Regions from separate parts of the Pediococcus damnosus genome, predicted to be linked through region 2. Evidence: predicted binding sites of a transcription regulator. Region 2 holds the regulator's gene; each other region holds the start of a gene.
What was found. Region 2 encodes NrdR, which represses ribonucleotide reductase genes. Its sites were predicted from a motif close to ACACNATATATNGTGT; they were not measured.
Positions count from the first base shown of each region.

Region 1 (10,509 bases), 1.0 Mb from region 2:
TTGTTGATACAACAACAGATTTCGACAGAAATTAATCAAATCTTCAATAAAACGGTTGGCATCTTTTCCTTCCGCTAACACTTTTTCCAGTGTGTTCAACGCAGATGTGACTTTTTGATCAGAGACATCTTTAACGTAAGTGTTCAACAGATCATGGCCAACGCTCCCGGTAACTTGAAGTGCGTTTTTTAATGTAATCTCATTATCACCAAACGAAAGGGTTTGATCCAAGATACTAAGTGCATCTCGCATCCCCCCTTCAGCTGCCTTGGCAATCGTCAATAAGGCTTTTTTATCAAATGTAATTTGTTTTTGTTGCAAAATGCAAGCCATTCGGTCATAGCTATCTTTGATTGAAATTCTTCGAAAATCGAATCGCTGCGTTCTGGAAATGATCGTCAAAGGAATCTTTTGGGGTTCAGTGGTTGCTAAGATAAAAACCACATTAGCTGGTGGTTCTTCCAATGTTTTTAATAAAGCATTAAATGCCCCTGTAGATAACATATGAACTTCATCAATAATATAAACTTTGTAATCTGCTTCCGTCGGCGCATACTTTGCCTTATCCCGAATATCACGAATTTCCTCAACACCATTATTCGAAGCGGCATCGATCTCAATCACATCATTTAATCGACCTTGGGTAATTGCTTTACAAGTTGCACATTCATTACAAGGTTCTCCGTCCTTTAAATGACGACAATTAATTGCCTTGGCAAATATCTTAGCGGCTGATGTTTTTCCGGTTCCCCGTGGCCCTGTGAACAAATAAGCATGACTAGTTTGATCGGTTATTAAGGCATTTTTTAATGTTTGGGTAATCACTTGCTGGCCCACGATTTCATCAAATCGTTGTGGTCGCCAAACGCGATATAAAGCCTGATAGCTCATTTTTAAATTCCTCTCAGTTGGTAACCTATATAAAAAACTCTTAGCCATGTTGACTAAGAGTTTTACCAATTTCCTAATAACTTAAGGCACAAGACAGAGCAGACTTAGTGCTGCTTCCTTCCGGATCTGACACAATTCGTGAGTCCATCCTTGCCTTAAGGCCTCTCGGCACTATTAATAATACTCGAAATCACTCAAAATTTCTACTAATTTGTTTACTTTTTTTGAACTTCTTTCTCCGATCCCGAATTTCACGAAAAAAGTCCTGCATAATTTGACTAGATTCTTTTTGGAAAAGTCCCTCAGAAACGCGTACCTGGTGGTTTAGACGCTGATCATTCAAAAGTTGATACAAGCTTTGAACCATCCCTGCTTTAGGATCGCGTGTACCAAAATAAATTTCTGGGAGTTGTGAATTAATAATGGCACCACTACACATCATGCATGGCTCCACTGTGACAAATAATTGACAGTCCCATAGGCGCCAACTATTTAAAGTTCGACAAGCTGCCTGAATCGCTAACACTTCTGCATGGGCAGTCGCGTCTTGATTTTTTTCTCGCAAATTATGACCGCGACCAATAATCTGATTGTTATGAACAACAACTGCTCCAATTGGCACTTCACCCATAAGTTTGGCTTTTTTTGCCTCTTCGAATGCTAAACTCATAAAATAAAGCTCTCGATTTGGTGACAATTCATTTTGCATCGACTACCTTCTCTTTCACACTTTTAATAATGTAATAGCCTTTTTGTTTTAAAATAATTTCTGCATTGCCAAAAGTTTGCGTCATTGTTTTTTTTGCGGAGGGTGCACCTTGCTTTTTTTGTAAAACAATTAGTAATGACCCACCAACCTGTAAATGATCAAATGCACCCGTTAAAATTTTTGTGACAACTGGTTTGCCAGCCCGAACCGGTGGATTAGATAAAATTGTATGATAATTCTTTTTTGAAACTGCTTCATAAGTGTCTGATTCCCAAATTTCAATATTTTGAATGCCATTTTGCGCTGCATTTTGTTTACATAAATCTAACGCCCTTAAATTTACATCCACAAGGTCAACGTGAACATCGTCAATGGCCTTCGCAATTGCCAGTCCAATCGGTCCATAACCACAACCAACATCTAATACATCACCTTGCTTCAAATCCTCCAAATCAACCGCATCTAACAAAGTGCGCGTACCAAAGTCAATTGTTCGTTTTGAAAAAACACCATTGTCAGAATTAAAAGTCAAATTATGCGAAAGTAATTTAAATTGCCATTGTGTTTTCTCATGTAAAACATCTGGATTTTGTGTATAATAATATTCAGTCATTTAATTTCTTCCTTTATTTGTTTTTCATCGGAATCATATTCTGATTTCTATTATAAAGGATTATCTAAATGAATTCACACCTAACTTAGCGTTAGGCCGAGTCCAAATGATCTTCCGAGTTATTTTTAATAAACCAAGCAAAAAAAATTTCTTTGAAACCTTATTAGACCACCATATTTAGTGTACGTAACATAAATGACACTAAATATGGTGGTCTTTTCATTGAATTTTACATAGGATGCTGTATACTGAAGGTATTCCAAAAAACACAAAAGTACCGAGAAATTGAGGGTGAGCAACATGAGTGAAGTAACAATTTATACAAAAAACAACTGTATGCAATGTAAGATGACAAAACGTTTCTTAAGTGAACACAATATTCCTTTTAAAGAACGAAATATTAACACTAATCCTGACTACATTGATTATTTAAAATCTCGCGGATTCCAGGCTGTTCCTGTGGTTGAATCTAATGGTAACGAACCAATTGCTGGATTCCGGCCAGACGTTTTAAAACAACTTGCCATCTAACAGATCGACATATTTGTTAGACCATTAAAAAGCACCGTGCTGCTTGTCACAGCTAGGCGTTTTTTTATTTATTCCATTTTTAGACAGGATCCCAGAAAGGCGTGAAATTATGAGTCTTAAGAACCTTAAAGATGTCACATACTACGATTTAAATAATGAAATTAACATTCCAGTTAACAATCAGATTCCTCTAAACAAGGATCATGAGGCCCTAGCCGCCTTCTTAAAAGAAAACGTAAATCCTAACACAATGAAATTCGATTCCTTACAAGATCGACTTGATTATCTCATTAAAAATGATTACATCGAGGAAGAATCCATTAAGAAGTATTCTCCTGAATTTTTACAAAAACTGTATGATTTTTTAAACAAGCAAGATTTCCATTTTAAATCATTTATGGCTGCCTATAAATTTTATGCGCAATATGCTTTAAAAACTAACGACAACAGCTACTACTTGGAACATTTTGTTGATCGCGTTTTTATGAATGCGACCTATTTTGCTGATGGTGACGAAGATCTTGCCATGTCCATTGCCGATGAAATTATTCATCAACGCTACCAACCGGCAACGCCTAGCTTCTTAAATGCGGGCAGAAAACAACGCGGTGAGCTTGTCTCTTGTTTCTTAATTCAAGCAACTGATGATATGAATGCAATTGGACGAACCATTAATTCTGCCCTCCAGCTTTCAAAATTAGGCGGTGGCGTTGGGATTAACTTGAGCAACTTGCGGGAGGCTGGTGCGCCTATTAAAGGAATCCAAGGTGCCGCTAGTGGCGTTGTCCCTGTCATGAAATTGTTAGAGGATAGTTTTTCCTATGCTAACCAACTAGGTCAACGTCAAGGTGCTGGTGTGGTCTATCTCAATATTTTCCATCCGGACATTATTTCGTTCTTATCCGCAAAAAAGGAAAATGCCGATGAAAAAATCCGAGTTAAAACACTTTCTCTAGGCGTGGTTATTCCAGATAAATTTTACGACTTAGCCCGGCATGATGAAGATATGTATTTGTTTAGTCCTTACTCAGTTGAAAAAGTTTACGGCAAACCCTTCTCTTATGTCGACATTACTGCTGAGTATGACAATATGGTCGCTAATCCTAATATCACAAAAACGAAACTCAAAGCTCGTGATCTCGAAAATGAGCTTTCTAAATTACAACAAGAATCCGGCTATCCTTATGTTGTCAACGTTGATACAGCAAACCGGGATAATCCAATCTACGGTAAAATTGTGATGAGCAATTTGTGTTCTGAAATCATGCAAGTTCAGACTCCTTCTGAAATTAATGACAAACAAGAATACACAACAATGGGAACTGACATTAGCTGTAATCTTGGCTCAACCAACATTGTCAATATGATGAATACACCTAATTTTGGCCACTCTGTTGAAACAATGGTTCGTGCTTTAACCTTTGTAACTGATCATTCTAATATCAGTGTGGTACCTTCCATTCAAAACGGAAATGCGCTGGCACACACAATTGGTTTAGGTGCAATGGGATTACATGGTTATCTAGCCAAGAACCACATGTTTTATGGAAATGCCGATTCACTTGATTTCACAAGTGTTTATTTCATGTTGCTAAACTATTGGACTTTAAAAGCTTCTAATAAAATTGCACGTGAACGTCACACAACATTCCACAATTTCGAAAAAAGTAAGTATGCGGATGGAAGCTACTTCGATAAATACGTTTCGAAAGATTGGGGTCCAAAAACTGAAAAAGTGCAGTCACTCTTCAAAACGATTGATATTCCAACTCAAGCTGATTGGCAAGCATTAAAAGAAGCCGTTATGAAAGATGGCCTTTATCATCAAAATCGAATGGCTGTTGCCCCAACGGGTTCCATTTCTTACATTAATGATGCAACCGCTAGTTTACAACCAATCGTTAATCGCGTCGAAGAACGTCAGGAAAAGAAAATTGGCAAAATTTACTTCCCAGCTCCATATCTTGACAACAGTACTTTGAAATATTATCAGTCTGCCTATGATATTGATATGCGTAAAGTTGTTGATATCTATGCAGCCGCTCAGCAACATGTCGATCAAGGGATGAGTATGACTTTCTTCATGCGATCAACAATCCCAGAAGGCATGTACGAATGGAAAGATGGCCGAACAAATAAGATGACCACAAGGGATTTGAACATTCTGCGTAACTATGCTTATAATAAGGGAATTAAATCTATTTATTATATTCGAACATTCACCGATAATGACGGTGAAGTTGGCGTCAATCAATGTGAAAGTTGTTCAATTTAATTTAGTTCAGAAAGGAACAAAAATAATGGCAGATTCTTTTGCAGATTTAAATCCAATCAAATGGAACAAAGATGGTAATTATAAAGCAATAAATTGGAATCAAGTTTCCGATGAAATTGATAAGGCAACATGGGAAAAGTTAACAGAACAATTTTGGCTTGATACTAGAATTCCCATTTCTAACGATCTTGATGACTGGCGTACATTAGACGAGGATCATAAATGGGTAGTTGGCCATGTTTTTGGTGGTCTCACCTTACTTGATACGCTTCAATCTCAAGACGGGATGGCGGCTTTAAGAAAAGACGTTCGAACGCCTCACGAAACTGCTGTATTAAACAACATTCAATTTATGGAATCTGTTCATTCAAAGAGTTACTCATCAATTTTTGAGACTCTTAATACGCCAGACGAAATTGATGAAATCTTCTCATGGAGTGACAGTGAAGAATTTCTTCAGAATAAAACAAAGAAAATTTACACCCTTTACCATGATGATGGTGATCCACTAAAGAAAAAGATTTCGAGTGTCTTTTTGGAAACTTTCTTATTTTATTCTGGTTTCTTTACACCCCTTTATTACCTTGGCCACAATAAGTTAACTAACGTTGCAGAAATCATTAAGTTAATCCTTCGTGATGAATCTGTCCATGGAACTTACATTGGTTATAAATTTCAGTTAGCTATGAAAGAATTATCAGAAAGTAAACAACAAGAGCTTAAAGACTGGATGTTTAACTTCTTGTATGAACTTTATGATAATGAAGAAAAATATGTCCATGTTTTATATGACCAAGTTGGCTGGACAGATCAAGTATTGACCTTTACCCGTTACAACGCAAACAAGGCCTTGATGAACTTAGGACAAAATCCTCTCTTCCCTGATACCGAAGCTGATGTAAATCCAATTGTAATGAACGGAATCTCTACAGGAACTGCTAATCATGATTTCTTCTCACAGGTTGGTAATGGCTATCGATTAGGAAAACTTGAAACCATGTCTGATAAAGACTATGACATTGGCGAACCAAAAGATAAGAAATAAACCTAAAAAAACGTCACTAGTTTACTAACTAAGTGACGTTTTTTTTAGAATGGAGCTATCAATATGAAATCAATCCAATCAATTTGTGTATTTTGTGGATCTAATACTGGCTATGATGATAATTATAAGAAGGGTACCATTGAACTTGCAGATTATATTGCCCTTCACCATCAACGACTTGTGTATGGTGGTGGCCGTTTGGGACTCATGGGAGTACTTGGAAATGAAGTTTTAAATAAGGGCGGAGACATTCTTGGCGTGATCCCTAAAATACTTGTAAACGAAAAACTGACCCGAATTCCAGATGATAAAATCATTACAACTGCTGATATCTCCGAACGAAAACAATACATGTTAGATGCATCTGATGCTTTTATTGCATTACCAGGCGGCTTTGGGACGTTCGAAGAATTTTTAACACTGTTATCTTGGAGCCAAATCAATCTTCACCAAAAACCCCTTGCATTACTAAATATAGATGGCTTTTATGATCCACTAATTCAATTATTAACCAATGCTTGTGAAGCGGGATTCGCGCCTAAAGAAAATTTAAATTTGTTTGTTACTGCTCATCATGTTCCAGATTTATTTGAGCGACTGGCAAGATTTCAACATACCCAACCAAATAAATGGACGAATTGACATATCCAGTAAACCAAAAGCCACCGATGTAAGTCTCAACAAGAGATGTGCATCGGTGGCTTTACTTCAAAAGAGGGTAAAAACGACTACCTTTTGTTTCTTTATTAAAAAAGGCCACTAATTCTGCTTTCTTTCCTTTCACTAAACTAGAAGTAATAAGAAAATAAGAATGATTAATTCTAACCACGTTTTCAATATATTCAGAATGATTTATAAAAGATTCAAGTTTATCTACAGTCGTTTCATTTATTGCAACAAAATATTTTAAAGGAAGATCCAGTAAAGAATGTTCCTTAATGTGATTAACAGGTATATTAAAACTTGTACCACTCTCATCTAACAACAAGTGATGGGTAACCGTCAATAAATCGCTCATTACACTATTTGCCGTCGGCTCAGAGCCAGCTCCAGGCCCCGTATAAGATGTCGTACCCAATGCGGTACTAGTGACTAAGATACTATTTTCAACGCCATTGACGGTCGCTAGTGGGTACTGTCTAGAAACTGCAACCGGCCCCACTAACGTATACAATTCGTGATGTTTTTCTCGTGCGATTACAATTGGCTTGATGGTCAATCCCAAACGAGAGGCCCCCTTAATATCCTCAGTAGTAATTTGTCCAATTCCTTTTCGATTTAACTGTTTTAAATTAATTGTTTGTCCAAATGCTAACTGGCTTAAAATCGCTAGTTTGTAGGCGGCATCAAAACCTTCAATATCATTAACAGGATTGGTTTCTGCGTATCCGAGCTCTTGGGCCTGTTTTAAACTTTCTTCATAACTATTATGATCGTTTTTCATAGCACTCAAAACGTAATTAGAAGTTCCATTGACAATGCCAGTTAATCCCGTAATTTGGTCAGTAATTAAACTATCACTTAAAACACGAAGAATTGGAATCCCACCGCCAACACTAGCTTCGTAATATAAATCAACATGCTTTTCATGAGCAAGCCTAGTCAATTGTGGTCCTTTTAAAGCAATTAATTCCTTATTAGCAGTGATAACAGACTTTCCGTTGCTAATTGCCTGATAAATTGCATCATAGGCCTCGTTAAGTGTTCCCATAACTTCAATAATAATTTGAATTGAAGGATCATTTATAACATTTTCAATTTGACCGGTAAACTGCATATTTTCTGTTAACTCAGTGTCTCTTTTTTTGTCAGGATGCTTAACTGCAATTTTTTTAACTTTAAAATGCACATTCAACGATTCAGCAATTTGTTTAGCCCCACGTTTTAAAAGCGTCAATACCCCTGTTCCAACTGTTCCACAACCAAGCATACCAACTGAAATATCTGTCATATCCAGGCCTCCTATAAATTCAAAATTTTATTGTTGTTTGATTAGACTTGCTAATTAAATTTTTTCTATGTCATTGTCCGTTGGCATAAACTGTACTTTTTAAAAAATTATTAGTTTTTTCGATGGATCAAGTTAAGCCAATTTTGATAGATCAGATGACTACTCCTTTTCCACGTATAGCGAATTCTGTTCTGATCATCAAAATAATTTGTAGGAATCTGGATTCGCTGCTTTTTCCCCAAATCTCGTTCATATTCAATTTTTAGTGTATCTGCCTCATATTCCGGATGACCGGTCAAATAAGTTTGGTTTATTTGCGGTGCATAAAGAATCATTGGTCCAATCTTGTCATTGCTTGCAATAACCTCTACACCATGCGTCTGTTCAATATTAGTGTGCCGAGATTGGGGCATCCTTAACTGATTTTCAACACCAAATCCTTTAACAAGGGGACTTTTTAAATTAATTTGCGTTGCTGAATAAATTCCAAATGTTTTTTCAAGTAAATCTCTTTTCTTAACATTAAATTCAACTTTCAACGCAGCTTGGCAGGCCCAACACTCAAATAAGGTCTGCTTCACATGCTCATGAGACCAACCTATAATTTGTTTGAACTCCTGCCAATAATCAACCTGCTCAAAGTTCAAAGTTTCAACAGGTGCTCCAGTAATAATTAAAGCATCGTAATCTTTTTGCGCGGCATCGCTAAATTTGAGATATGAACTAGCCATTGCCGTGCGTGACGTGCCCTTAAAAGAATGGCTTTCTGGATAAGCAAAGGTAAACCTAACATCTTGTTTCATGTGATTAAAAGATTCTAAAAACTGACGCTCTGTTGCCTGTTTAGTCGGCATTAAATTTAGAACAAGGACACTTAAGGGATTATTCAACTCTGCCGCATTTTGCCACTTTTGATTAAAATTCAAAAATCCGTTTATCGCGTTTGCTGTCATGCTATTGGCCTTCTTTTGTACAAAATAAAAAAGTCTTCATCTCATAATCTTATAAAAGATTATGGGACGAAGACTTTCGCGGTGCCACCCAATTTTTAATACATAATATTATCATGTTAAACTCAGTAAGCACTCCAAAGTTAAAAACCAGGAATGCTCCGTAATGTATCGGTTACTACCGGGAAATCAGCCAAACAGTGACCGATCACCAACTCCGAGCTCATTTTCAGATTTTTAAACAACACCTCGTTACACCAATTGAGGCTCTCTTTAAGAAGTTTTCCAATCTTACTCTTCTCATCAACGTTTAATGCTTTTAACGTTAACTTAATTTAGCATTTGCTCATATCAAAGTCAATAACGAATTTCAAAATTCGATCATATTCTAAATTTCAAAGCATTGAAATCTAATCTACCTTTTCCCACAAAAAAATCTATTAAAGCAATTTACAGGAAGGGAAAAAATTATTCTCATTTTCAACGATCGCTCAACACTAACAAAACCAGTATTTCTAGTTTGTTAGTATTCAAAAAAAAGAGGAATCCACAAATGTAGATTCCTCTTAGCTATGCTCAAATTACTTAACAGTAACTGTAGCACCAGCTTCTTCAAGTTTAGCTTTAACATCATTTGCTTCGTCTTCTGAAACATCTGATTTGATAGCTGAAGGTGCCTTGTCAACAAGGTCCTTAGCATCTTTCAAGCCAAGTCCAGTAATTTCACGAACAGCCTTGATTGCTTTAACCTTAGCTGAACCTGCTTCTGTTAATTCAACAGTGAATGTTGTCTTTGCAGCAGCACCATCGCCACCATCAGCGCCTGCAGCAGCAACTGGTGCAGATGCTGAAACACCGAATTCGTCTTCGATAGCTTTAACTAAATCGTTTAAGTCTGTAATTGAAGCACCTTTTAAGTCTTCAATAAATTGGTCTTTATCTAATGCCATTGTTTGTATCCTCCATTTTTGTTTGTCTAATTTAAATTAAGCAGCGTCTTCTTCAGACTTCTTGTCTGAAACAGCCTTAACAGCGTATGCAACATTGCGTACAGGTGCCTGTAATACATTAGCAAGCATGCTGAGCAAGTCTTCACGGCTAGGCATTGAAGCGTAAACTCCAATTTCTTCGATTGAAGCTACCTTACCTTCGATCATGCCACCCTTAAGTTCAAGAGCATCATGTTCATCAGCGAACTTCTTCAAAATCTTAGCAGGTGCAACTGGATCTTCATCAGAAAATGCAACCGCACTTGGTCCAACAAAGACATCGTTTAAATCGGAATAACCTGCTTTGTCAGCAGCACGAGTCAAGATCTTGTTCTTGATCACATGCATCGTAACACCAGCATCACGTAACTCTTTACGTAACTCTGTATCCTCAGCAACAGTTAATCCACGAGAATTAACAACGATTGCAGAAGCAGCATTACTGAAATACTCAGCAGCTTTATCGACAACAACAGCTTTTTTAGCAATTGCTTCTTTACTCATTAATTTTCACCTCCAGCAAGTTTTTAAAAACTATAAAAAATCCGCACCCAG
Region 1 is NZ_CP012294.1:778,992-789,500, forward strand. Features, by position in the region: gene dnaX (DNA polymerase III subunit gamma/tau) at 1-891, opposite strand, end outside; RNA gene ffs (signal recognition particle sRNA small type) at 967-1,053, opposite strand; gene tadA (tRNA adenosine(34) deaminase TadA) at 1,082-1,600, opposite strand; gene ADU73_RS03780 (class I SAM-dependent methyltransferase) at 1,590-2,213, opposite strand; gene ADU73_RS03785 (redoxin NrdH) at 2,514-2,744, shown strand; gene nrdE (class 1b ribonucleoside-diphosphate reductase subunit alpha) at 2,854-5,019, shown strand; gene nrdF (class 1b ribonucleoside-diphosphate reductase subunit beta) at 5,045-6,064, shown strand; gene ADU73_RS03800 (LOG family protein) at 6,128-6,706, shown strand; gene ADU73_RS03805 (homoserine dehydrogenase) at 6,768-8,015, opposite strand; gene ADU73_RS03810 (homoserine O-acetyltransferase/O-succinyltransferase family protein) at 8,126-8,968, opposite strand; T-box leader at 9,028-9,281, opposite strand; gene rplL (50S ribosomal protein L7/L12) at 9,547-9,915, opposite strand; gene rplJ (50S ribosomal protein L10) at 9,952-10,458, opposite strand; ribosomal protein L10 leader region at 10,484-10,509, opposite strand, start outside.
Region 1: a site for NrdR is predicted at 2,412-2,427, ahead of ADU73_RS03785 (redoxin NrdH). Genes of this name have one in related genera too.

Region 2 (10,509 bases):
TTGAGGTATACCTGAATTTTTAATGTGGTAAACTATTAACAAAACTGATAAAGAGGAAGAGAAAATGGATAACACGACGACTTATTATTTTATAGGTATAAAGGGTTCCGGAATGAGTTCATTAGCATTGATTTTGCATGATGAAGGATATCACGTGAAGGGATCAGATATTACCAAATATACGTTTACGCAACGAGGATTGGAAAAGGCCGGGATTGAAGTTTTGCCCTTCGATGAAGCCAACATTACAGAAGGGTTAACGGTTATTGCTGGGAATGCGTTTACGGATGATCATCCTGAGATAAAAAAAGCGCGGGCAATGGGTTTACCTGTCACACGTTACCATGAATTTCTAGGCAAAATGTTACCTGGTTATACAAGTATCGGAGTGGCAGGTTCACATGGCAAAACGAGTACAACTGGGCTTCTTTCTCACGTTTTGAGTGGTGTTGCGCCAACTAGTTATTTAATTGGTGATGGGACTGGAAAAGGGACACCTAATGCCCGTTTCTTCGTGTTTGAAGCTGATGAATACCGTCGTCATTTTATGGCTTATCATCCAGATTACATGATTATGACTAACATTGACTTTGATCATCCCGATTATTTCACTGGAATAGAAGATGTTTATCAGGCCTTTCAAGATGCTTCTCAACAAGTTAAAAAGGGAATTTTTGCTTGGGGTGATGATAAGAATTTGCGGCGTTTGCATGCAGATGTGCCTATTTACTATTATGGAACAGGTAAAAATGATGATTTTCAGGCTCGTGATATTAAACGAACAACTGAAGGATCAGAATATGATGTTTATCATGGAGATGAATATCTGGGCCATTTTCATATTCACTTATTTGGTGAACATAATGTATTAAATAGTTTAGCAGTAATTGCGGTTGCTTATTTTGAAAAAGTTAATTTGGAAGAAATTAAAGATGAATTGTTAAACTTTAAAGGGGTTAAACGCCGCTTTTCAGAAAAGAAAGTTGCTGACATGACGATCATCGATGATTATGCGCATCATCCTTCTGAAATTAAAGCAACTTTGGATGCTGCTCGTCAGAAATATCCAGAAAAGGAAATCATTGCTGTTTTTCAGCCACATACATTCAGTCGAACCATTGCCCTTTTGGATGACTTTGCCAAAAGCTTGAATTTAGCAGATAAGGTTTATTTAACTGATATCTTTAGTTCTGCACGTGAAAAGAGTGGAAAAATTTCGTCTGCTGACTTGGCTGCGAAGATTAATAAGGGTGGTGAGATTCTTCAAGCAGATAATATGTCGCCACTGTTGGATTATCATGATGCCGTGGTTGTCTTTATGGGTGCCGGGGATGTTCAACGATATGAGAAATCTTATGAGGAATTACTCAGCAATTTAAGCTTTAAAAATAACTAATGAAATGATTTAAAAGAAGGCTTTCTGAGCACCTAGTAGAGGAAACTAGAAACCTGCAAAATGTTTTGACTAGTTCTGACCTTTTTCACTTGATTCAACTTTTTAATCTGATAAAATGTATACAAATTAAAAGAAAGAGGGAATTGGGTATGCAAGAACCGCGAAACATAGTTAATACTGAGGTAGGCCTCAGTAGTTTTATGACAAGAATGTACGGATTTATGGGATACGCCGTGGCTTTGTCTGCCATTGTTGCCTATCTCAGTGGTGTGACGTTTAGGGCTCAAATTATGCCAGTTCTTAGCGGTCATCCGTTTATATTCTTATTTATTTTAATTGGATTAATGATCTTTAGTTCAGCCGCAACTGGTAAGGCAATGCAAAGTGCGGGGATGAGTTTTACAGTTTTAAGCTTATTCTCCTTGTTTTTCGGGTTAGAATTTTCGTTTATCTTTTTAACGTTTAACTTGCCTACAATTACTGCTGCATTTGTTTCAGCATCGATTACGTTTATATCGATGTCCGCAATTGGGGCCATGACGCATAAAGACATGAGCAAAATAGGTAATCAGCTTTTTGCTGCGTTAATTGCGTTGTTGGTAGTTATGGTCATTAATATTTTTTTGAGAAGTCCTGTGATTAACTACTTGTTCTCTTTTGTTGGAGTTATCATTTTTGCAGGATTATCGATGACAGATACGAACAAAATGAAGAGTTTATATCTGCAATACGGAGATCAAGTTTCGCTAACAGGATTGGCAATTCAAGGATCTTTAACCTTGTATTTGGATTTCTTGAACTTATTCCAGTTCTTGTTAGAAATCTTTGGTGGTTTCAATGGAAATCGAGACTAACTATAATTTGCCCTAAAAACGACTAATTAACTCGAAAGAGAAGATTAGCCGTTTTTATTTTAAATAACTTTCCAGAAAAAATTGAGAGATCATTAGTATAATAAGGTGGTCCGATTTGTTAGAATAGAAGTATGACTACTAAGGAGAAAATATGGCCTCAAAAAAATTACTTTTAATCGATGGAAATAGTGTCGCGTTTAGAGCCTTCTTTGCGCTTCACAATGTGCTGAGCAAATTTACAAATCAAGATGGATTACACACTAATGCAATTTATGGATTCAATAAAATGCTCGATCATATTTTAGAAATTGTGGAACCGACAGATGCTTTAGTTGCTTTTGATGCCGGGAAAACAACTTTCAGAACTGAAATGTATGACAATTATAAGGGTGGACGTTCTAAAACACCTCCCGAACTTTCAGAACAAATGCCCTATTTACGTGAACTCTTAAAGGCATATGGAATTAAATCTTATGAATTAGCTAATTATGAAGCCGATGATATTATCGGAACCCTTTCTCGAGAAGCGGAAGAGGCTGGGTTTGAAACCACAATTGTAACTGGAGATCGTGATTTAACCCAGCTTTCTAGTGAAAAGACGACGGTTTCTGTCACGGTTAAAGGAGTTAGTGAAGTTGAACACTATACACCCGAGCATGTGCAAGAAAAGTTAGGATTAAAACCGGCTCAAATTATTGATATGAAAGGGTTAGCGGGAGATACTTCTGATAATTATCCTGGAGTTACAAAAATTGGTGAAAAGACAGCAATCAAATTATTGCAAAAGTATGATTCGGTCGAGGGTGTCTATGAACATGTAGACGAAATGAAAACCTCAAAAATGAAAGAACATTTGATTGCAGATCGCGATAATGCTTTTTTAAGTAAGAAACTAGCTACAATAAATCGGGATGCACCGATTAAAATTTCTTTGGCGGATCTTGAATATACAGGAAAAAATTCTGCAACGTTAGTAGATTTCTATGAACGGATGAATTTTCAATCTTTTTTAAAACAAATTCGATCAACTGAGGGCTTTGAAACAACCCAGACTCTTAAAGAGATTGCCTATACAGAGCTAACTACTGATAATTTGAGTGAAGTGACCCAATTAAAAGGAGAAATGGCCTTTTATTTGGAGATGCCTGAAAAAAATTATCATGTATCAGATTTCGTTGGTTTTGGAATTGGTAGTGATGATAAATGGTATGTTTCAAGAAATGTAGATTTACTAACTAGTGAGACGTTTAAAAGGATTTTCACAGATACGCAAAATAAGGTAAATGTGTTTGATCTTAAGCGAACGTATGTGGGATTGAACCGACTAGGAGTATCTTTTACAAATGGTGAAAATGATATACTTTTAGAATCCTATTTATTGGATACGAATGATAATTCTAATGATCTTGGTGCTTTAGCTCATCGCCATGGATATCAGGATATCCAAACGGATGAAGAGGTTTACGGAACTGGTGTAAAACGACATATTCCAGACGATGATACTGTGTTTTTAACTCATTTAGCATCCAAACTTCGGGCCATTCAACAATTGGTACCGCAACTAAAAACAGAGCTTGAACAAAATAAGCAGATTCAATTGTATACGGACATTGAGTTACCAATTGCCCTGGTCCTTTCAAAAATGGAAATTGCTGGAGTTCGAGTGGATACGGATCGGTTGGAACAAATGGAAAGTGAGTTCACAGAACGACTTACTGAAATTGAACAAACCATCTATAACGAAGCCGGTGAGGAATTTAACATTAAATCTACCAAACAGCTTGGTTCGATTCTTTTTGAAAAATTGGGTCTTCCTAGTTCTAAAAAGACCAAGACTGGCTATTCCACAGCAGTTAGTGTTTTGGAGGGGTTAAGAGGTCAGGCTCCAATTATTGATAACATCTTAATTTATCGGCAAATCTCTAAAATTCAATCGACTTATGTGAAAGGGCTTCTAAAAGTTGTCCATTCTTCGGATCAAAAGGTACACACGACTTATTTGCAAACTTTGACGCAAACTGGTCGTTTGTCATCGATTGATCCTAATCTTCAAAATATTCCGATTCGGTTAGAGGAAGGACGAAAGATTCGCCAAGCATTTATTCCAAGTGCAGATAATGCACAGATTTTTTCATCTGATTATTCTCAAATTGAATTACGAGTTTTGGCGCACATTACAGGTGATAAAAATCTCCAAGCAGCCTTTAAAAATGATGAGGATATTCACGCTAGTACAGCTGTAAGAATCTTTGGGCTAAAGGATGCTTCAGAAGTTACACCGAATATTCGGCGGCAAGCAAAAGCAGTTAACTTCGGGATTGTTTATGGAATTAGTGATTACGGTTTATCACAGAATATCGGCATTTCACGAAAACAGGCGAAAACTTTTATTGATACCTATTTCCAGGAATATCCAGGTGTTAAAACTTTTATGGATCAAATTGTAGAAACGGCCAGAAAACAAGGGTATGTAGAAACAATTGCTCGTCGTCGGCGCTATTTACCGGATATTAATTCAAGCAATCATAATCAGCGTTCTTTTGCTGAAAGAACGGCCATGAATACACCAATTCAGGGCAGTGCAGCAGATATCATTAAAATTGCAATGATTCGCATGCAAAATGAGTTGGAAAAGCGCCAACTTAAGACAAAAATGTTATTACAGGTTCATGATGAATTGATTTTTGAAGTTCCAGATGATGAATTATCTCTAATTAAGAAATTAGTTCCAAGTATCATGGATTCTGCAGTGAAATTGGATGTGCCTTTGAAGGTTGAAAGTGCGTTTGGTAAAAGTTGGTATGATGCCAAATAACAAATGAATAAGAAGGAATTATTATGCCTGAATTGCCAGAAGTTGAAACAGTAAAACGTGGATTAGAAGCATTAGTTGTGGGGAAAAAAATCAAAAAGATTGATGTATATTATCCTAAGATGGTTTTGCCAAACGAAAGTGAGTTTATCAAAGCATTGACCGGGAAAACAATTCTTGGGATTGACCGCCGCGGAAAATATCTTCTTTTTCATTTTAATGATCAGCAATCCATGGTATCCCATTTACGTATGGAAGGTAAGTATTCTGTTCATTCGCATGAAGTGCCCTTGAATAAGCACGATCATGTGGTTTTCGAGTTTACAGATGGAACCGAATTACGTTACAACGATACAAGAAAGTTTGGGCGCATGGTTTTGGTACCAACGGGCGAAGAATATACTGTTGCAGGACTTAAAACGATTGGCCCAGAACCAACCCCAGAAACTCTAAGTGTTGATTATCTGGTAGAAACAATGAAAAAGCATCATAAATCAATAAAATCTTTTCTTTTAGATCAGAATATGATTGCTGGGCTAGGAAATATTTATTGTGATGAAGTACTTTGGTTAGCTAAAATTCATCCATTGCAACCAACGAATACAGTGCCGCTTGGTAAAATTGTGACATTAAGGCAAAAAATATTTGATGAACTTACGTTGGCCATCAAGGCAAAGGGTACAACTGTTTTCTCTTACTTAGATGCGAGCGGGCATGCAGGCAGTTTCCAAAATCAGCTACATGTTTATCAACGAACGGGAAAGCCCTGTGAGCGTTGTGGTACACCGATTGAGCGAATTAAGGTAGCTCAAAGAGGAACCCATTTTTGCCCATTTTGTCAAAAGCTGATCAAGGATGATGAATAATGACAGTGATTTTAGGGCTAACTGGTAGTATTGCTACTGGAAAGTCGACGGTTAGTGCTTATTTAAAAGAACTGGGATATCCAATTGTTGATGCTGATCAGGTTGCGCGCGATGTTGTGCAGCCTGAAACTGCGGTTGCCAATCAATTACGAACGACTTTTGGAGACGTGATTTTTGACAATTTAACACTTAATCGCAAACGTCTGGGAAAAATTGTGTTCGCTGATGCTACACAATTGGAGAAGCTGAATGCAATCATCCAACCAGCCATCAGAGTGGCAATTATCCAGTCATTAAAAAAAGAACAGACCGCAAACCTGGTTGTTTTAGATGCACCACTTCTTTTAGAACAAGGATATCAACAACTTGTTGATAAAATTATGGTTGTGAAAAGTGATCCTACAAGCCAACTTGATCGATTGATGCGACGGGATGGTTTTTCGAAGCAAGAAGCACAAAAACGAATTGCAACACAATGGTCACAAGAAAAGAAGTTGGGGTTCGCTGATATCGTGATCGATAATAGCGGGTCTATTGAAGAAACACGCCAGCAAGTGTTAAAATGGCTTGACAATAGTAAGTTACGTTAGCAAGTGGAGGTAGAATGCCCATGAGATGTCCACACTGTCATCACAATGGTTCTCAAGTGGTAGATAGCCGTCCAACAGATGATGGACGTGTGATCCGGCGCAGAAGAGAATGTGAAGCATGCGGTTTTAGATTTACAACGTTTGAACGAATTGAAGCGTCACCTTTACTGGTGATTAAGAAAAATGGTACACGGGAAGAGTTTAACCGAGATAAACTTCTTCGCGGGCTTATTCGATCTGCTGAAAAACGACCTGTCGGCATGGATGAAATGACTAAAATTGTGGATAAAGTCGAAAACAAAGTACGATCTTTAGGTGAAAATGAAGTTTCCAGTCAAATTATTGGTGAATATGTCATGAATTTGTTGGCTAAAGTTGATGAAGTTGCCTATATTCGGTTTGCTAGTGTTTATCGTCAGTTTAAGGATATGAATGTATTTATGTCGGAATTGAAAGACATGATGGCAAAGGAAAAAGCTATCAAAAAGGATGCTAAAGATACCACAGATAAGGACGTTAAAGATAAAAACAAAAGTACTAAAGGTACCACAAACAAAGATGTTAAAGGTAAAATTAAAGATACTAAAGGTACTCCAGATAAAGATGATGGTGGCGAGTCATAATGAATGAGGGATGGGCTAATTTAAGTCCCAAAGATGGTTTTCTAGTTACTCAAAAAAATTATTTGAGCGATTTTGACCAAAAAGTACTTACTTTTTTGTATCAACCAATTATTTGTGCAAGGGCTTTTAGTTTATTTTTGACCTTATGGACGGAGCTAAGTCCAACACAAATTCGTTCAGAAAGAAAATCACATTTAGAATTACTTGATCTTCTTAATTGTGATTTACCTAATTTTTATCTGAGTCGACAAAAGTTAGAGGGCATTGGTTTACTTAAATCCTATGAAGGGCAAGACAATCTTGGCCGTTATTTTGTGTACCAATTAATTAGACCAGTTTCACCAAATGTCTTCTTTAAAGATGACTTATTAAGTAGTTTACTCCTTGAAGCAATTGGTGAAAATCGCTTTAAAGAACTTGCAAAGCAGTTTAAGTTACCCCAAATTGATACAAAAAATTTAAAGGATGTTTCCACAGATTTTTTAACGGCTTTTCATATTTCGGATAGCACAATTAAAGAACCTGATTCTTTAATTCGAGAGACGCAAGCTGAATTTAAGCAAGCTAGCTCACAAGAAGATGCTCAGCCCATTAGTTTAAGTACGGATCATTTTGATTTTAAATTATTAAAAGATTTGCTTAGTCATAGTTTTACTGATTGGAATTCGGTTGATCAGGCGCAAAGACTGATCTTAAGCGAACACCTTTTGTACGGGATTGATGAAGTTGAAATGAGTCGCCAGATTGGACAAGCTACCGATTTGGTTACGAATCAGTTAAAACCTAAGAAGTTGCAACAACAAATTTCTAAAAGCTTTACAAGTCAAACTGCTCATAAGGAAAGTTATGCAACTAGTCCTGCCAGCACAGAGCCTAAATCTGTACCAGAAAAAAAGACTTCTGAAGAAAAACTAACTGAGGAAGACAAACAATTAATTAAGGCTGCCAAAGCCTATGCACCTGCAACCTATTTAGAAAATTTAAAAATGGCTATTCATGGCGGATACGTTACTTATGGAGAAAGACAGATTCTTAAAGATTTAATCGATCGAAATCTTTTTCCTGTAAGTGTGATAAATATTTTGATTTCGTATATTGTAATTGATCAAGGAGCTACCACGTTGCCTAGTAAATTAGTAGATACCATGGTCAATAGCTGGAGCAGGGCACACGTAGCCACACCGGAAGATGCTATTTTACAAATCAAGAAATTTGCTAATGAAAAAACAACCGCACGGAAAGCTAAAACAACTTCACGAAAAGTGGTTGAAAAAGAAACTTTACCAGATTGGGCCAAAAGTGATGCACCAGCAGTCAAACCAACAACGGTCAAAAAAAGTGATCAAGAACTTTTGAACCGCCGCTTAAAAGAGTTACGTAAACAAAATAAGGAGGAAGACTAGCCATGGAAAATATACGTGAGGTTTTAAAAGGGCTCATGAGTAAACATCAATTAGACACTAAATTTCAAGACTTAATGACTCCAGTTTACGAAGATGCGGATGTTCTTAGCTTCTGTGAAGCACACAAAAATGAATTGTCAGCTGATGGTGTGGCGCGATCTGCATCAAAGCTCTATGAGTATGTCCAAGAGCGTGATAAATATAAGCGAAACGAACCAACTTTAATGCCAGGTTATCAACCAATTTTAATCGTGAACAATCATATGATTGAAGTGTCTTACCGTCCCAGTAAAAAGCTTTTGGCAAGCGAAAAACAACAAGCCTTTAATATGCGGGTAAAAGCTGTAAATATGCCTAAAATGATTAAAAAGGCGCGTTTTGATGACTTCTTTCCGGACCAAGACCGACAGTCAGCGCTGACTGCAGCATTGAATTTTACCCAAGCTTATGAATCAGAGCCGCATCAATTTCATAAGGGTCTTTATTTAACGGGTAGCTTTGGGGTAGGGAAAACTTATCTTTTAGGCGCTATTGCCAATGAATTAGCTGCTCAGGGGTTTGAGTCTACGTTAGTACATTTTCCAAGTTTTGCGGTTGAAATGAAAAATGCGATCGGCGAAAATAATTTGGCAGAAAAATTAACGCTAGTTAAAAAGGCACCAATTCTGATGTTAGATGACGTAGGTGCAGATTCAATGTCTAGTTGGGTCAGGGATGAAGTGCTTGGGGTTATTCTAGAGTATCGGATGCAAAACGAATTACCAACATTTTTCAGTTCTAATTTTTCCATGGCACAATTAGAAACAGAACATTTACAAATTAATCAGCGGGGAGAATCAGAGCCATTGAAGGCAAAACGCTTAATGGAACGCATTAAGTTTCTAGCAACTGAGGTGACAATGGTGGGAGTCAACCGGCGTCAAAATTAAATCTATAGCTTGAAAAGTAAAAATTTGATGGTTAGTGTAAGGTTTTCCTAGATGGTCAATAAAATTCTAGGAATATTCATTTTGAGTTGAATATATAGAAAAAGACCTGTAGCCTTTTAATCGACGAAGATTAAAGGAAAGGATACAGGTCTTTCATGTATATTTTAGCAGATTTTATTGAATCATTGGGAAATTTAGACAGTTTATTTGATTTAGAGGAGCAGGTAATTCTTCATCTTAGGAAGTCATTCCAGCTGGTTGTAGCTGAATATCTGAGGCAATTAGATGAAACACTCGTTCCATCAATTCCGGCAGAAAATACATTCATTAATCGACAGGCCAGAACAATTGAGTTTATGTTTGGCGCCGTGAATTTTGAAAGAAGATGTTATCTTCGACCCAATGGAAGTTATTACTTCCCGTTGGAAGAAAGAAAAAGAATTTCACCTTATTTTAAAAGTGTCGTTGCCAAAATTGGGCAAACGACAACGATGAGAAATACGGCCGCAATGATCAATCTGGCAAGTCAGACGGATATTAGTGCCTGGTCAGTAGACCGAATTATCAGAGACATGGCAGATACCGTGAAGACAGAAGAAAAATCGTCCGAAGAGAAACTAGTTAAGAAACGAAAAGTTGAAAACTTAGTGGTTGAAGGCGATGCCTTTGAGATACACAAAATTAATCGACGAAGACAAGACGTCCACCATTACATTGTTTTTGAATCAGGATTAGATGGAACAAGATCAAACAAAGTTGAGTTTGTTGGTATCAATCAAAAAAAGGTTCAAAAACGAGTAACTGACTACATTGAGAAGTATTATAAAATCAGTGAAATGACCGTGTTTACAGCAAGTGATGGTGGCCCAGGGTATAACCCGAAAAGTATGCGAGAAATAGTTCCGAGTGCTCAAAGAGTTGAATTTACTATCGATCGGTATCACTTTGTCAAAAAGATTAAACAAACCTTTGGTTTATTTAATCCATTGGTTGATAAGGCCGTTAAGAGCGTTAGCCTGTATGATCAGAATCAGTT
Region 2 is NZ_CP012294.1:1,807,658-1,818,166, forward strand. Features, by position in the region: gene murC (UDP-N-acetylmuramate--L-alanine ligase) at 65-1,396, shown strand; gene ADU73_RS08490 (Bax inhibitor-1/YccA family protein) at 1,546-2,250, shown strand; gene polA (DNA polymerase I) at 2,402-5,065, shown strand; gene mutM (bifunctional DNA-formamidopyrimidine glycosylase/DNA-(apurinic or apyrimidinic site) lyase) at 5,089-5,928, shown strand; gene coaE (dephospho-CoA kinase) at 5,928-6,518, shown strand; gene nrdR (transcriptional regulator NrdR) at 6,539-7,141, shown strand; gene ADU73_RS08515 (replication initiation and membrane attachment family protein) at 7,141-8,544, shown strand; gene dnaI (primosomal protein DnaI) at 8,547-9,473, shown strand; gene ADU73_RS08525 (ISLre2 family transposase) at 9,629-10,509, shown strand, end outside.

Region 3 (10,509 bases), 420 kb from region 2:
CATCCAAGTCAGTGCCAAAACCAATACTATCGGGAGCAGTAAGCGTTAATTCACCGTCAACGTAAAGGAGCCGGAAATTTGCTTGCCGAATGCTACTAGGCTTTGTCCCGCCATCAGTAAACTGAATCGTAAGTTTATAGACGGAACCTACCGAACCGGCATTATGAACTGCCAGACTTTTTGCAGGAATCATATAACTAAATTTGTCTTTAACATTTCCTCCACTAGTATTAATTACTCCAAGAGTTTGTACCTGCCCTGAATTTGGAGGAGTTGCTCCCCCTCCAGATGTTTTGGTAATAATGAAATTTACTGTTACCTTTTCTTTGTCTGGATCTTGAAAGAATCCAGATATAGGTTGCCCTGTGCTACCTCCGTAATAATATAAATCTGAAACTTGGAGGATGTTGGGTGTTTGGTCAATTGAGATAGCGGCAGTTGCCATTGAACGTCCAGATATCACTTTTTTATTTGCTGAACTTGTTGCCGATTTCGCAACCGTTTCTGACGAACTGCTTGACGAACTACTTTCTGAAACAACATCTGCACTTGAGCTACTTTCTGGTTGCTCCGACGTACTGGAAGCGGTTGATGAGCTGTCAGAAATTGCTGAAGAGCTTGTTGATTCGGCTTGCGTACCTGACGTGGTGGAACTCGATGACTCAACTGGTACCGCCATTGCCGTAACATGGACAACATTACTTGTTACTAATTGATTTGCACTCAGAACACTCAATGAAAACGTTCCGGCCGTTTCCGCGATTAACGGAATGGTGAAGTTTTTAACCGTTTGATCAGTTACTGTCAAAATCAGCTTGTCCGATTCTTGATGTGACTGGAAGTTAGCCGCTTGACTGCTTTGGCTCAAGGCATTTTCATCAAGCTGCATCCCCGTTGGCACCACTAAAGTAAAGTTCTCCGAATCCGCTGTCAATTCTCGTAGCCGAGTAGCCTTAACCTCCACCTTGTCGCCAACTTTCATTAAAGACTTTGTTGCGGTGAGACTGAACATTGGATCGGCTTCTTCTGCATAAGTGTTGCGATGACTATAAAATCCAAAAATACTAGTCAAAGCAACAAATACAAGTAATGACTTAAGAATTCTTTTCACAACCATCACCTCTCTTTGTAGAATTCCACTTCCTTTTTACAAGGTAATCATAGCAGGTAATTTGTGACAGCGATTTCATGTTTTTATAGTTCACTCATTATTCTTGACAGAAATAAAAATCGTTCAGGCCACCTTTATGTTTCGTTTTTAAACTCATATGTACGTATTAATACTTAAACATACTAAAAAAGCGTTAATTATCTGATTTGATAATTACCACTTTTTAGTATTATGCAATTTATTTGGTTGTTTCAACATCAAATGATGAACTGGAGTTTCCGCATAAAAATTTTTCTCTACAATCTTTTTGATCATCTCTAAATCATGAATAGTCCCTAAATTCGTTAGCCAATAAGTATAGTCTGTATCATCATACGGCTCTTCATGATAATTCGTTAAAACCAAATCATAAGCATTCCCGGGCTGATAATAGGTCACGTTCACTCGAATATCCTTTTTAAAAATTTGCCGAACTTGATCAATTACCATCTGACTAATATAATAATCAAACGTTGTATCTACGCCAATATCAATATCTTTTATCTGCTGATAACGAAAATCACGAATCACAAATAATAGCCGCCGTTGAAAATAATTTTCATTTTGTTTAATAAATTGGCTAAACGGTGTAGATGGCTCTTTTTTAAAGATCTGCATCAGCTCCTTGACCACTAAACGAGCCTCCTGTGAAAAGAAATGCGTCATGTAATACTCACTATAAATCTCATCCATATGGGCAAGGTCCCCCGTAAAACAAAATGGACGAGCACAAATGTCAAAAACCAATTTCATTAATTCGAATGGCCATTGATGCCGACTAATTTTAAGAGTACTCGTAATCGTATGATTCATTTTCTCTACCAGGTCTGCTAATTGCGTTTTTTGTGAGTTATAAATATCATAGAAACGTCTAGCCACATTGGTCTTACTATTAAAGACCGACATGCTAATCAACATGACACAGAAGGCTTCAATTTCAAATTGTTCTTTGGTAGCCGACCGCATGTGAAAAGCCTGCTTGTAACATTTGCTGACCTGTTGATACAATTCGTTTTTCTGATAGAGTTCTCGAACTCGCTTTGGAATTTCACTATCCATAACTGATTGTGAGCCTAGTCGTTGTTGCGAAATGATTAACCAAGAATCAACTCTGTGGACTGCCTCTGAATGAAAATAAAAATGCAGTTCACTTTGGAGGCCATCCACAAATTTATCAATGGCAAAACTTTTTTTAGGCGGAAAATAATTGGTTAGTTGAAACAGTATGTAATAGAAAAAACGAACCTGCAACTCGCTTCCTTGCAAGTGACCGTTATGAATAGTTAACTCAAATTCTTTCAGCAATTTATTAAGTTGTTTAATCACCCGATACAATGATGCCTCACTCATATTCAAGTCATCTTGCAATTGATAACTATCCATACTACCGTGCTTATAGATGTACATTAAAATTTGAAATTTAGGCGCGTCTTTTAGATACAGTCGAAAAATCCAATCATCAAGAGCAAAGTTCTGAATCAATTTAAATTCTGCCGTATTGGCACCAATACAAAACGTTATCTTTTTTTCATCAATTAGCGGTTGAACGTCTACCTGAAGATCATCTAAATAACGTTTCAAGGTGGCTGGAGATAAATCTAATTTTTGAGCTAAAGTTTGTTTTGAAACTGAACCATCACTTAAATAAAGGATTTCCATTATTTTGAATAAACTTTGTTGCGTTTTTTCTAATAAATCCGCCTTATTCATTTCTCTCTCACCTCAACGGTTAATTACTAATTCCTACATACTCCTTATATACTGTAACATAAGGAATGGTATTGCTTACATCAGTAATTTATTTGTGATCATTTCGTCACATTTTAAATGCCACAAAAAAAGGCTGTGAACAAAACAAAATTTTGTTCACAGCCCTTAATTAATTTCTATTCAACCCGAGGTTCTGTTTTTTCGTCAATCTTGTGTCGCCCCTTGCTCATCGCATGTTTGGCATTTTCTGTCTTTCGTGAGGCAAAATCACCGGTCTTATCGGCGGCATTCATTGCCTTATCTTGAACAGTTTCGCTGTCTGCTTCGTATTCTTCACGGGTTTTTACATCAACCACGTTCACGTTAACTTCGATAACTTCGAGATGGGTCATTTCTTTCACTTCACGCGTAATGACACGTTTCATTTGTTCGAAGATATCTTCAATATCTGTGCCATACTCAGCAACGATATCCATGTCAACGGCAACTTGTTTCTTACCGACTTCCGTGTTAATGCCAGCACGGACATCATCATTATTAACCAATTTGTCTTTAACATTTGAGAAAAAGCCACCATCAACTGTTAATAAGCCATCAATTTCTTCTAAAGCAATGCCAATGATCTTTTGTACCACTTTATCTTCATAGGTTAATTCACCTTTGACAGAAGAATCAGTTTTGTGATCATTTGGCCGTGGTGGCGTTGGACGCCCTGAGTTCATTGAATTATTTGTATTAGAGAAGTTGTTTTTACCATTTGGTTGCATTACATTTTTGTCTGTCATAATTTGTTTCCTCCTAGTTTTTGTTGTTTAGGTATCTTTCCAATAATTTGGTTCTATCTACATACATTCCCACCGCAGCGCCCAAAATCACCAAAACTACCAGTAACAGGGTTTGAAAGAATCCGATTGTGACTAGCAAAATTGCCAGTATCAAACCAATGACGCCACCAATGATGGGAAGCTTGTATTTATCAATAAATGTTTGCATTTGCATCCTCCTACTCTACCCGGGGCTGTCCGGAAGATGTCGCATTGCCTCTTTTTTGATAGCGTTCCAGCTTCACCTTCACTTTGACATTATGATCGGAGCCCACCAGATTTCGCACACGCTCTTCTACTCTTGCTGACCATTCTTCCATGTGATCCACCAACGCTGAAGTTCGTTTGATATCACCACTAACGTTCACATGAATCTTTCGGTTAGTTGCCGTTGTGTTGACTTTAGGAGATCCGATAAAATCCTTTTCATTAAGCATTGAACGGACAACGCCGTCAATTGCCTTCTTATGAATCGTTAATTTTCCTCGGTCATCTTTCAGCCTAAACGTTGTCTTATTATGTGGTACAAATAGTACAACGATAATTGCAATCACCGAGGCAGCCGCAACTGCAATCCCTAACCAAAAGAGCGTCATATGCGCATAATAATTAGCGAAAAAGAATTCCCTAATTGCGTACAAGAATGCCGAACTGGTTCCCCATGGCCACGTTAGTGAAACAATCACTAAGCTAAGCAGCAGAAGCACTAGCGAACAAATAATGAGGAACGTTTTAGACCATTTGTTCATAACTTTGTCCTCCTCATAGATTAATGGCTTCTCCACCCGCGACTCCGTATATTTGTGCGGTCACATAACTTGCCTCACTTGAAGCTAAGAAATTATAAACCGGTGCTATCGCTACTGGATGGTCAGCACGCTGGCTCGCTAACCTATGATTTCCTCGATAACTGCTTTCACTACAATCAGAAACGGGAACCATTTTGTCCTGAAGTACGGGAGTGTCCTGATTTTGTTTATCAAAACCATCCTCATGATCCAGATAACGAGGATCCTTCAAATCTGGTGCCATTGGCTTCACTTCCTTCTCTGTTTGATAAATTAAGCATATCGAAAAGAAAAGCCCATTAACAGAAAAATGCTCATTTCTTTCTTATGTAAATTATAAGTATCACTTCATTAAAAATATAAAAAATTCGTCAAAAAAATCCTGAACTAGATAACCTAGTTCAGGACCTTTGATTACTTTATTAATTACTTTTCATATTTACCAGAAATTGTGTTTAGCTTTGAAACACTCCCAGTTTGTGAATTATATCGATAAATTCCGGTCAAACTACCAACTGTATTTGACGGATTATTTTGACGAACTTCAATTTGATAATAACCGTTTCCTAATTGATTTACCCCATATGACAGACCGCTTTGGCTTTTGATCCCCGCTGCGTTTTGGAATGAAGTAATTACTTGATCCGTTTTTGTATCCGTTAAATTACCAGCTGGCTGTGCAGACGAACTGCTTGTCGAGCTTTCGCTAGAACTTTGGCTAGAAGAGGAATTGCTGGCCATTGAATTAATCTGGTTAGTTAAAGCCTTACCCTGATCTTGCAAGGACTTAACACCACTAATACTTGATGATAAGTTATTAAGCAATGCCAAATCAGCTCTTGCCGTCTCGTAATAACCATTGGATAACGCATCGTAGGCATTTTGATAATACTTCTTAGCGTTCTGTAATTGGGTTGCCTGATTTCCTAAATCTTTTGCTTGTGAGTTTAGCGCTGCATTATTCGTCTGTCCAGATGTAACCTTGGCCAAACTAGAATTTGCTGAACTTGTATCCCCATCATTCAGTGCATCTTTAGCGTTCAAATAGTTTTGAACCTTTGATAACAGTTCGGCCACTTTTCCGTTATTTTCATCAAGTTTTTGAGCTGACTTTAATGTAGCTAAAGCATCCTCGCTTTGTTTATCTTCAATTTGTTTTTGCGCTTTTTTATATAAACTTGCCGCTTTTTGCTGATTAGACTTTTCGGACGTTGACGAAACAGAAGAACTTTTCGCACTTCCACTTTGTTTACTTGTTGTACCACATGCAGTTAACGAAATTAGCATCAATACCGCAATTAAACTAGTAAAACTTTTTTTAAGATTTAATTTCAAGGTCATAATTGTCTCCTCCTTATCACTATTATACCATGTTAGTTCAATGAATTATTAAACAATAAATCAAATAACCCACAGTTGTCACAATCAGAGCAACTAGATTAGCTCCTTTAAACATCACAATTAAAGCCAGATATTCCCGAAAAGCCGCAAATGGTAAATAATGCATTGAAGTTGGGGCACTGATTCCAGTCATTGTTGAATTCAATTGTTTGGCAATCAGTCCAGCTCGGAAAACGTGAAAACTACTGGTTACAAAGATAGCTCGATAAAATGGCTTCTTTTCAACCATCAAGACTTGTGAATTTCGCATATTTTCATAAGTTGATTTGGATTTATTTTCCTGAATGATTTGGGTACTTGAAATTCCCTTTTCTATTAAATAATTGCTCATTGCTTGGCTTTCAGGCTTAATTTCATCAGTTCCTTGCCCACCTGAAACAACAAATTGCGGATGAATACCACGTTTTCGCTGTTTTCGATACGTGCTTATTCCTTTGTCCAAGCGTTTCTTCAAAATTTTGGACACTGTCCCATCTGGTAATAGCCCTGCGCCAAGGATGACAATGAAATCTACTGAATAATGGACCGGCAGCTCATCTAATAGTGAGGCCACCGCATATGAAATAAAACCAATCATAAAGTAGGCCATCCAGACATAAAATAAACCCAATAGAATCCAGATGGCAGAATTATGGAAGACAAACAAATTAAGCAGCGTGAAAACGAGAATTTCCAAAATGATAAATCCAACTATTTCAGGCAACCGATATTCGAGATGCGCACCAGTCTCACGGACTAATCGGCGACTATAAATAATACAGGCCAACGCGAAAAGGATTAAGGCAATTGGCGTAATGATCGTAAACGTCAATTTGATCATCACCAATAAGGCTTGCATCCACGGTGCCTGGGTGACTTCAAGCCACTGCCACCCCGCGATAAAAAAGCAGACTGCACTGGCCGTAAAAAAATATCCGTTTAAAAAACGTCTTCGATCGGTTAACCACAGTGTCACAAAAACGGCCAAACAGATACTGCCCCAATAACTGAAATTCATCCCAAGCACCCCGCTTTCTTAACTCTATTTTAAGGATCTAACGGTCAAAAGAAAAGTTTAAACCTCGCCGGCTTTTGGGGTGATTATTGTCATACATCAAAAGAAATTTAAATTCAACCCTTTCATTTATTTAATTTCGAGATACAATATATAGTGTTGTCGGATTTCGAAATTAGAACATATAGTATATGGCCATATACATAGATACAAGAGGGGAAGAGAAGCAAATGTCTAATTACTTACACTTTTTAGGTCACCAATTAAAGGGATGGCCTCAACAAAATTACTATTTATTTTTCTTTAGTTTAGGTTGTCAAATTATGAACCTGGTTAGTTCACCAATCACTGCCTTAACAATCACAACATTTATCGGAACTACTTTAGGCGTTTTATGTATTTTAGCAATCAACGCCGCCAAATCTGTTAACGGTTGGTTAGGAATCTTATCTGCAATTTGTTTTATTGTGACTGGTTTGGCCGCAAAAAACTACCTAAGTATGGCTGAACAGCTGGCTTACGTTGTAACTCTTGATTTACCAGTTTTGTTAAGTGCTAACTGGAATGTAAACATGGTTTCTAAAATCCGTAAGTTTACTGGCAAAACTTGGTTTATCGCCATCGCCGCTACGATCGTTGTTTATTTCGTTTCTGGATCCCTAATTGGAACTTTCACCAACGATCCACGTCCTTGGGTTGATGCCATCAGCTTTTCAATCAGTTTAACCGCTGGTGTCATTTGCTTCTTACGTTTCAACAATCAGTACTTCTGGTGGGTTGCTTCCGGGCTTGCCCAAATGGTTCTTTGGTTCATCTCATTCCGCCAAGGATCAGCAACACTTGCTATGTTTGTAAACAGCTCAATCTATCTAATTAACGATGTTTTGGCATTTACGACATCTCCATGGTACAACAAAAAAGAACGTGCTCGTCTTATCAAAGAAGAATCAAGTTACAACGAAGACTCAACTTCTAATGTAACTCATGCTCACGCATAGTTATTCTAAAAAACGCCTTTTCAGTTAATTAGCTGAAAGGGCGTTTTTTTGTTAACATATATAATCTGAGAATATTTGTATAAACCGAAACATGCTAACCAAATTTTGATTGGTTATATCCTTACTGGACAGTAGATAACTTCACAAGTCAGGGACTGAGAAATAAGCAGAGCTACCAGCGGGATGCGATCCCGCCTCCGCCTTGCACTTGACTCCTTTTTTACCGCTAGGCTGCAGGACAACTTCACAAGTCAGATACTGATAAATAAGCAAAGCTACCAGCGGGATACGATCCCGCCTCCGCTCTGCCTTTGACTCTTTTCCACCACTAGGCTGCAGGACAACTTCACAAGTCAGATACTGATAAATAAGCAGAGCTACCAGCGGGATGCGATCCCGCCTCCGCTCTGCTTATTTATCAGTATCTTAGCGACTTGTTCCGTTCACTTTTATTCACTTTGTCTTTCTCATCCCAAAAAGTGCAGAAACGATTAATACAACCACCACTGCTCCGATTATAGAAGGAACCAATGCCATTCCTGCTAATTGTGGTCCCCACGTGCCCAGTAAGGATTGACCTAGCCATGCTCCGACCAGACCCCCGACAATATTGCCGATCCATCCCGCTGGTAAATCTCTACTCGTAAGTGCACCCGCAATTGCTCCGATAATTCCACCAATAATTAAAGCCCATAGCCATCCAAACATGCTGCTCACTCCTTTAATTTTTGTGTAAATCCCAACAACATCAACTAGTGATCACTTAGTTGCTACTATAAACACTTCACCATGTAATATGGGACTTGTTTACAAGATTAGCTTAGCAAAGTCCGACGGTTTTCTACAAGTTTAATGCTTATTATTATCATTTCTTATTACTTATGATAGATAAAAGTATCTAGACTATTTTTCAGAATACTTCTATTTAATATTACTAATTTACAACTTTAGCGAAAACTATTGATCGCTAAGTTAACCCAATTGCAGTGCAGGTAGCCCCCACAATCAGACTGTTTTACCGCCTAACATCAATGCTTCACTATTTACCACATTGAATTTGCATATTTTAATTCCTTGGTCTTTCACTAAGTTTCGAAGTTATTTTTTGCATGCAAACTTAATTTAGCTTATGCTAAAAGTATAGAACGCTTTCATTATTAACTAATTTGGCCAATCATTTTAAATTTAGGAGATGTCAATATGAGTCATAAAATACCACAAATTAAATTTAACGACGGAACTGCTTTTCCACAAATCGGTTTTGGAACCTATAAATTAAACGGTGCCACAGGGGTAAGCGCCATTCGTAGTGCCCTAGATAATGGCTACCGCGCTTTAGATTCGGCTTACAATTATGAAAATCATGGTGCTTTAGGTGAAGCAATTCGCCAAAGTGATATTCCCCGTTCACAAATCATGATTACTTCCAAGTTACCTGGGCGTCATCATAAATATACTGAAGCTTTAGAAAATATCCAAGAATCTCTCTACCAAACTGGTCTAAAATATTTTGATCTTTACCTTATTCATTGGCCAAACCCCAAAGAAGATCATTATGTAGAAGCATGGAAAGCTTTAATTGACGCCCAAAAATGGGGATTAGTTCGTTCTATTGGAGTTTCTAACTTTTTACCAGAACACATTGATCGTTTGATTGATGAAACTGAAGTAGTTCCAGCTGTCAATCAAATTGAATTGCATCCCTATTTCTCACAGGCACCACAACGCAAATACGATGCTGATCATCATATTGTTACCGAGGCTTGGAGTCCTTTAGGCCGCGCAAGTGCCGTATTAGAAGATCCCGTTATTAAAAAAATTGCTGATGCCCATCATAAATCCGTCGGACAAGTCATTTTGCGTTGGGAAATTCAGCTGGGGGTTCTACCAATTCCCAAATCAAGTTCAACTGTCCGTCAACGGGAAAACTTACACATTTTCAATTTTGAATTAAACGAAGAAGAAATGACCGCAATTACTAATCTGGATTGCCCTGATGGCCGAAACAAGAACCAAGATCCTGCGGTATATGAAGAATTCTAAAATTCTTTCTAAAAATCAAAAAAGTTGGCAACTCAGCGATTTGAGTTTACCAACTTTTTATTTTGCTTTAACATACCATTAAATTTACATCTTTTCCCAATCTTTACCCCAGATCACACCCACGATTTCTTCACCAGTGTGTGACATGATAACTGGTCCTAATTGGTTACTTTCAAATTGGGCAGCAGGAAACTCTTGCTGAATCGTTTCCTCCCATTTAGCACTTAAGTCATGATCAATCCCATAGATAATGGAAACTCGATACTCTTCAGCACCCCGATCTAAATCAGAATGCAAATTTTCCAAAACTTTTTGCAGTGCTCGTTTACGTGTGCGTTCCTTACTTTGAATGACAATTTGGCCTTTTTCGTTCATATCCAAAATGGGTTTAATGCGTAACAAATTTCCCATAATGGCAGAGCGATTGGTAATTCGACCGGAGCGCATTAAAAAGCTCAGATTATCGACCATAAAATCAACCTTAGTTGTCTCGCGAAGGTGCTCTAAAACTGGGACAATTTCTTTACCCGTTTTTCCCTCTTGACGCAACTTTGCAGCCAGTAACACCATGTTGGCCTCACCCTGACTGGTCATCCTTGAA
Region 3 is NZ_CP012294.1:1,385,690-1,396,198, reverse strand. Features, by position in the region: gene ADU73_RS06505 (hypothetical protein) at 1-1,111, opposite strand, end outside; gene ADU73_RS06500 (AcpB/EbpR/MafR family transcriptional regulator) at 1,325-2,860, opposite strand; gene ADU73_RS06495 (Asp23/Gls24 family envelope stress response protein) at 3,037-3,582, opposite strand; gene ADU73_RS06490 (DUF2273 domain-containing protein) at 3,659-3,853, opposite strand; gene amaP (alkaline shock response membrane anchor protein AmaP) at 3,864-4,433, opposite strand; gene ADU73_RS06480 (hypothetical protein) at 4,447-4,716, opposite strand; gene ADU73_RS06475 (hypothetical protein) at 4,899-5,813, opposite strand; gene ADU73_RS06470 (YdcF family protein) at 5,851-6,870, opposite strand; gene pnuC (nicotinamide riboside transporter PnuC) at 7,098-7,865, shown strand; gene ADU73_RS06460 (GlsB/YeaQ/YmgE family stress response membrane protein) at 8,319-8,573, opposite strand; gene ADU73_RS06455 (aldo/keto reductase) at 9,066-9,908, shown strand; gene ADU73_RS06450 (DegV family protein) at 9,993-10,509, opposite strand, start outside.
Region 3: a site for NrdR is predicted at 7,012-7,027, ahead of pnuC (nicotinamide riboside transporter PnuC). Genes of this name have one in related genera too.